2 regions of the Hydrogenophaga sp. 5NK40-0174 genome follow, and region 1 is predicted to be linked to the other one. Evidence: predicted binding sites of a transcription regulator. Region 1 holds the regulator's gene; the other holds the start of a gene.
What was found. Region 1 encodes HrcA, which represses chaperone genes, less so after heat shock. Its sites were predicted from a motif close to TTAGCACTCNNNNNNNNNGAGTGCTAA; they were not measured.

Region 1 (3,409 bases):
CACGCCGAATCCGCCAGACAGATCCAGGTCCAGACTTTGCACGATAACGAAATCTTGCAGGGCAATGCGGCGGAGGCTCATGATGCAAAGGAGTAAAACGCGTCCTGTCAGCCGGGCAGGTCAAGTGCCTGACAGACAAATCAAATGCGTATTGTGGCAAGAAACGATGCCGTTTTTGCGACAGCCCTCAGCCGAATGTCGATGATGCCGGGTTTGAGAGGGTTCAGTGACCCTCGTTCCAGTGCAGTTTCTTGCGCAGGGTATCGAAATAGCTCCAGCCGACAGGGTGAAGCAGGCGCAGGGCGTGTGGTGATCGGCGCACAACGATACGGTCGCCATGCATCAGGCTGGCGAACGAGTGCATGTCAAAGTTGGCGCTGGCGTCCTTGCCTGCGACCACCTCCATGGCAATCTCGCGATCAGACGGGAGGACCACCGGGCGGTTGGACAGCGTGTGTGGTGCGATAGGGACCATGACCCAGCCGGGAATACCCGGGTGCATCATGGGGCCGCCGGCAGAAAGCGCATAGGCAGTCGAGCCCGTGGGTGAGGCAATGATCAGACCGTCAGCACGCTGGTTGGCCACAAAATGACCGTCCACCTCCACGCGCAGCTCGATCATGCTGGCTGCACCGCCGCGGTTGACAACCACATCGTTGAGGGCTGTTGCCCTGAATTCACAGTGGCCATCCCGCCAGACAGCGGCGTCCATCAGCGCACGGCTGTCTTCCTCGTATTCGCCTCTGAGGATGGAGGTCAGGCTTTCCTGGTAGCTATCGAGCGGGATATCCGTGATGAAGCCCAGGCGGCCCTGGTTGATCCCGACCAGGGGAATGCCTTCTTCAGCCATCTGACGGCCGACGCCCAGCATGGTGCCGTCCCCACCGACCACCAGTGCCAGGTCGCAGCATTTGCCGATGGACTTGAGCGGGATGGCCGAATAGCTGGACAGCCCCGTGCTGTGGGCAGTTTCCTCTTCCAGCGATACTTCGCAGCCCAGGTCCATCAAGGTGTGGGCGATGGCGTCCACGGCGTCGCGGGAGCCGGGCGCCTGAAACTTGCCAATGATGGCCACATGGCCGAACTTCAGCCCTGAACGGGGTGCAGCAGATGGGGTCGGGGCGCCTGGGGCTTTTGACATGCGCAAATTACAACATAGAGCGCCGGCCCCGGCGTGTACTCGCTATCCCTTGTGCGTCAATGGCCGGAAACAGGCGAGGGCTTCGTAAAATGGCGTCATGCTGGATGACCGCTCCAAATTGCTGCTCAAGACGCTGGTCGAGCGCTATATCGCCGACGGCCAGCCCGTTGGATCGCGCACGCTTTCCAAGGAGGCCGGCCTTGAGCTTTCGCCAGCCACCATTCGCAACGTCATGAGCGACTTGGAGGAGCTGGGTCTGATTGTCAGCCCGCATACTTCGGCCGGACGGGTGCCGACAGCGCGTGGTTACCGTTTGTTTGTAGACACCATGCTCACAGCGCGCCGGGACGATGCGCGAATCCAGGGCTTTTCGTCCTCTGGCATTGAGCAGGGTCAGCCGGGGCGGGTGATCAACCATGCCGCCCAGCTGCTGTCCAATCTCTCACAGTTTGTGGGTGTTGTCATGGCGCCGCGCCGGACCACTGTTTTTCGACATATCGAATTCCTCAGCCTGTCGGAGCGGCGGGTGCTGGTGATACTTGTATCGCCGGAAGGGGAAGTCCAGAACCGCATCATTCACACTGAGAGCGATTTCGATCAATCCCAGCTGGTGGAAGCGGCCAACTACTTCAATGCGCATTACGCGGGGCTCGATATCGAGGCTGTGCGGGAGCGCCTGAAGCAGGAACTGGACGCTTTGCGAGGAGAAATCGCCGACCTGATGCGGGCGGCCGTGGACGTGGGCTCTGAAGCTGACAGCGAGAACGACAAGGTGGTCGTTGCCGGCGAACGAAACCTGCTGTCGGTCAACGAGTTTTCACGCGACATGGACAACCTGCGCCGCATGTTCGACATGTTCGAGCAGAAAGCCCAGCTGGCCCGTTTGCTGGACGTCTCCAATCAGGCAGAAGGCGTGCGCATCTATATTGGTGGCGAGAGCCAGGTTGTGCCGTTCGAGGATTTGTCAGTGGTCAGCGCGCCATACGAAGTCGACGGGCAGGTCGTGGGGACGCTGGGCGTGATCGGGCCGCAGCGAATGGCCTACGACCGCATGATCGAAATCGTCGACGTCACGTCCAAACTGGTCAGCAACGCGCTCAGCCACGGCGGCAAGTCCTGAGGGCCCTTCTGGAACCCTCTACAATCGGGGTTTCCGGACCGGAATTCGGGGGCCGTTAGCTCAGTTGGTTAGAGCAGAGGACTCATAATCCTTTGGTCGAAGGTTCAAGTCCTTCACGGCCTACCAAAAAGCATGTTATAATTTCGGTCTTGCGCGGCTGTAGCTCAGTTGGATAGAGTACTTGGCTACGAACCAAGGGGTCGTGGGTTCGAATCCTGCCAGCCGCGCCACTTTTCAAAGACAAAGCCCGCAGCGAAAGCTGTGGGCTTTTGTTTTTTTGCTTTCAGGTGGCTGAAAGCGACGGTGCCCGCCGGCATGAAGTAGAGTTTTCTCTGTCATGAACAAAGCATTCACCAAGGAAAACGACGACGCGGACGAAGACGAAGGCCTTGCCGCGTCTCCGCCCACACCCGGTGGCAAGAACTACATCACCCGGTCCGGTTACGACCGCTTGAGGGCCGAGCTGCTCGGGCTGATCGACGATGAGCGCCCCAAAATCGTCGAAACCGTGCATTGGGCCGCCAAGAACGGGGATCGCTCGGAAAACGGGGACTATCTCTATGGCAAGAAGCGCCTGCGAGAAATTGATCGGCGCATTCGATTTCTGACCAAACGCCTTGAGATTGCGGAAGTGGTGGACCCTTCGCAGCACAAGGGCAACGATCAGGTGTTCTTCGGTGCGACCGTGACCTACGCAGATGACGATGGAAGGGAGACGACCATCACCATCCTGGGTATCGACGAAGCCGACAACACCAAAGGGCAGGTCAGCTGGATATCGCCGGTGGCGCGGGCGCTGCTCAAGTCCCGCGAGGGGGATGTGGTCAGGCTGATGTTGCCTGGCGGTGAGCAGGAAGTAGAAGTTCTGGAGGTGCGGTACCCGGACACGCCACAGGCCTGAGAGGGCTGGGTGGTCCAGGTGGTCAGCGGGTCGAGGATGGCTTGCCCCGCATCACTTTGACCACGGCAGGCGTGCGTTTGAGGCTGCGCATGACGGTGGCCAGGTGAATCCGGTCCCTGACGGCAATGATGAAGCGGATTTCGATGGTGGTCTGACCGGGTTCATTGCCCATGTCCACATGAGTAATGTCGGCCTCTGCAGCAGCGATGGCCGAGGCAACCCGGGCCAGCACGCCCTTGCCGTTGGT
Region 2 (3,409 bases), on a different contig from region 1:
AAGCCTTTGCAACGCCGCCATGGCGCCTCAGGCAAGGAGCAACATTACATGCCCATGCCCATGCCGCCCATACCACCCATGTCACCACCACCCATAGGCATCGGTGCGTCTTCCTTCGGTGTCTCGGCAACCATGCACTCGGTGGTCAGCATCAGGGACGCGACGGAAGCTGCGTTCTGCAGAGCCGTCCGGGTCACCTTCGTTGGGTCCAGGATACCCATTTCGATCATGTCGCCATAGGTGTCGTTGGCAGCGTTGAAGCCGAAGTTGCCCTTGCCTTCCAGCACCTTGTTGATCACGACGGATGGCTCGCCACCGGCGTTGGAGACGATCTCGCGCAGAGGTGCTTCGATGGCCTTGAGGATCAGGTTCACGCCAGCTTGCTGGTCGGCGTTGTCGCCCTTGACTTCGCCAACGGATTGCTTGGCGCGCAGCAGAGCCACACCACCACCAGCCACGATGCCTTCTTCCACAGCAGCGCGGGTAGCGTGCAGGGCGTCTTCCACGCGGGCTTTCTTTTCCTTCATCTCGACTTCGGTAGCAGCACCGACTTTGATGACGGCCACGCCGCCAGCCAGCTTGGCCACGCGCTCTTGCAGCTTCTCGCGGTCGTAGTCGCTGGTGGCTTCTTCGATCTGAACACGGATCTGCTTGACACGTGCTTCGATGTCTTCAGCAGCGCCAGCGCCGTCGATGATGGTGGTGTTTTCCTTGCCGACTTCGATACGCTGAGCTTGGCCCAGGTCAGCCAGGGTGACTTTCTCGAGGCTCAGGCCCACTTCTTCGGAAATGACTTTGCCGCCGGTCAGGATGGCGATGTCTTCCAGCATGGCCTTGCGACGGTCGCCGAAGCCAGGTGCCTTGACGGCCACAACCTTCAGGATGCCACGGATGGTGTTGACCACCAGCGTTGCCAGGGCTTCGCCTTCGACTTCCTCTGCGATGATCAGCAGAGGACGGCTGGCTTTGGCCACAGCTTCCAGGGTAGGCAGCAGGTCACGGATGTTGCTGATCTTCTTGTCGAACAGCAGAACAAACGGGTTCTCCAGGATCGCGGCTTGTTTTTCTGGGTTGTTCACGAAGTAGGGGCTGAGGTAGCCGCGGTCGAACTGCATGCCCTCGACGACGTCGAGTTCGTTCTGCAGTGACTTGCCGTCTTCAACGGTGATCACGCCTTCTTTGCCGACCTTGTCCATTGCAGCAGCGATGATTTCACCGATGGAGGCGTCGCTGTTGGCAGAGATGGAGCCGACCTGAGCAATTTCCTTGCTGGTGGTGGTGGGCTTGGAGGACTTTTGCAGTTCGGCGATCAGGGCTTCAACAGCACGGTCGATGCCGCGCTTGAGGTCCATGGGGTTCATGCCGGCGGCGACATACTTCATGCCTTCGCGGACGATGGACTGGGCCAGAACGGTAGCGGTGGTGGTACCGTCACCGGCGTTGTCAGACGTCTTGGAAGCGACTTCCTTGACCATCTGGGCGCCCATGTTCTGGAGCTTGTCCTTGAGTTCGATTTCCTTGGCCACGGACACACCGTCCTTGGTCACGGTAGGGGCGCCGAAGGAGCGCTCGAGCACCACGTTGCGGCCTTTAGGGCCCAGGGTGGTCTTGACGGCGTTGGCCAGGATGTTCACACCCTCAACCATGCGGGCGCGGGCTTCACCGCCGAAAACTACGTCTTTTGCTGCCATTGTTCAGGTTCCTTTACAGAAAATTGGTGTTGTCAGAGTGAAGTGATTACTCGACCACTGCGAACAGGTCGTCTTCTTTCATGACCAGCAGCTCGTCGCCATCAACCTTGACGGCCTGGCCGCTGTACTTGCCAAACAGGACGCGGTCGCCGACCTTCACGCTCAGGGCTTTGGTTTCGCCCTTGTCGTTGGTCTTGCCTGGGCCGACGGCCAGCACTTCACCCTGGTCGGGCTTCTCTGCTGCGTTGTCGGGAAGCACGATGCCCGAAGCGGTCTTGGTTTCGTTTTCCAGGCGCTTGACGATCACGCGATCGGCGAGAGGACGAAGTTTCATTTCATCTCCTGTAGAGAGTTGGTTGGTTTGGTTGCAGTCATCAAACAGGACGGCCAACGTCAATGTCCGCCTCAGGGGCGGCCCTGTACGTTGACCGCAGATCGATGTGGGGAGGTGCTGTTAGCACTCAATCCCAACGAGTGCTAATGATAAGGGCGGTGTATGTCGATTTCAAGACGAGGTCTTGAAAAGAAAGGTGAAATACCGGGAAAACCCGATATTTCCATATGGCGAAATCAGTCTGTGCGGTTGGACGTTCTTCAATCCAGGGGCATCTCGCCCGATGACTTCAGCTCGTTGAGGCAGATGCTGGAGCGCACACTGCTGACGCCATTGAGCTGGGCCAGGGAGCCGAGCAGGAAGTCCGAGAGGCTTTTGAGGTCACGGGCGACGACCTTGCAGACATAGTCAAAGTCGCCGGTGACGGCGTGGCACTCCAGGATCTGGGGCATCTTGGCCACGGTGCGCTGGAATTTCTGCACTTCCTTGTGCTGGCCGCGGTCCATCGACACATGGACGAAGGCCATGACCCCCAGCCCCAGCTTTTCCCGGTCGAGCCGGGCTTCGTAGCCCCTGATGTAGCCCAGGCTCTCCAGTCGGCGGTGACGGCGGTTGCTTTGGGCGGGGGACAGGTGCACGGCCTGGGCCAGGTCCTGGTTGCTCATGCGGCCGTTGGATTGCAGCGCAGCCAGGATGCGCCGGTCGAGCCGGTCCAGTGATGATGGGTGCAAGGAAAGATCGCTGATGTCGTCACTCATGAAAGGGTCTCTCCTGTTGGTGTCTGAACCGGATGGGAAATGAGAGCAAATTGTCTTCGATGTGGATGAAACTGAACATCGGAATGACATTCATCCCTCCACCCGGTGTGATCATCAAAAAGCAAAAAGACATAAGGAAAAAAGGACATAAGGAGACTGCCCATGGCCACCCCCATCGATACTTCAGTGCTGCAGGCGCAGCTGACTCAGAAAGCCCCTTTGTGGACTGCTGGCGCAGACAAAACCAGCATTCAGCGATCGTTTCGCTTCGACGACTTTGTCCAGGCCTTTGCCTTCATGACCCGGATGGCAGAGGTGTCGGAGCGCATGAACCATCACCCTGAATGGTTCAATGTCTACAACCGGGTGGACATCACCTTGACCACACACGATGTGGGCGGGCTGTCCACGCTGGACATTGAATGGGCCGAGCAGGCCGATGCCGCTTTTGTGGCGATGGCATCACCCGACGGGGCGTGAGATGAGCGCATCTGACACGAGCGAAGCGGGCTCGATCGGCCCGGCTTCAAAAGCTTTACACGGGCTGGCCGCTGGTGAGGCTTACCAGCCAGATCGCGCCGACTGGACCATTCCCCAACGATGGGATCGCTACACGGCCGATGAGC

Region 2: the regulator HrcA is predicted to act here: its motif matches at 2,146-2,172, upstream of groES (co-chaperone GroES).

What each region holds. Positions count from the first base shown of each region.
Region 1 covers NZ_BAABWG010000002.1:472,458-475,866, forward strand. Annotated here, with positions in the region: gene recN (DNA repair protein RecN) at 1-81, opposite strand, end outside; gene ABWV89_RS07895 (NAD kinase) at 224-1,141, opposite strand; gene hrcA (heat-inducible transcriptional repressor HrcA) at 1,239-2,261, shown strand; tRNA gene ABWV89_RS07905 (tRNA-Ile) at 2,311-2,387, shown strand; tRNA gene ABWV89_RS07910 (tRNA-Arg) at 2,415-2,491, shown strand; gene greB (transcription elongation factor GreB) at 2,599-3,162, shown strand; gene ABWV89_RS07920 (RelA/SpoT family protein) at 3,185-3,409, opposite strand, start outside.
Region 2 covers NZ_BAABWG010000004.1:535,484-538,892, forward strand. Annotated here, with positions in the region: gene groL (chaperonin GroEL) at 45-1,691, opposite strand; gene groES (co-chaperone GroES) at 1,738-2,025, opposite strand; gene ABWV89_RS15975 (Lrp/AsnC family transcriptional regulator) at 2,286-2,783, opposite strand; gene ABWV89_RS15980 (4a-hydroxytetrahydrobiopterin dehydratase) at 2,946-3,263, shown strand; gene phhA (phenylalanine 4-monooxygenase) at 3,265-3,409, shown strand, end outside.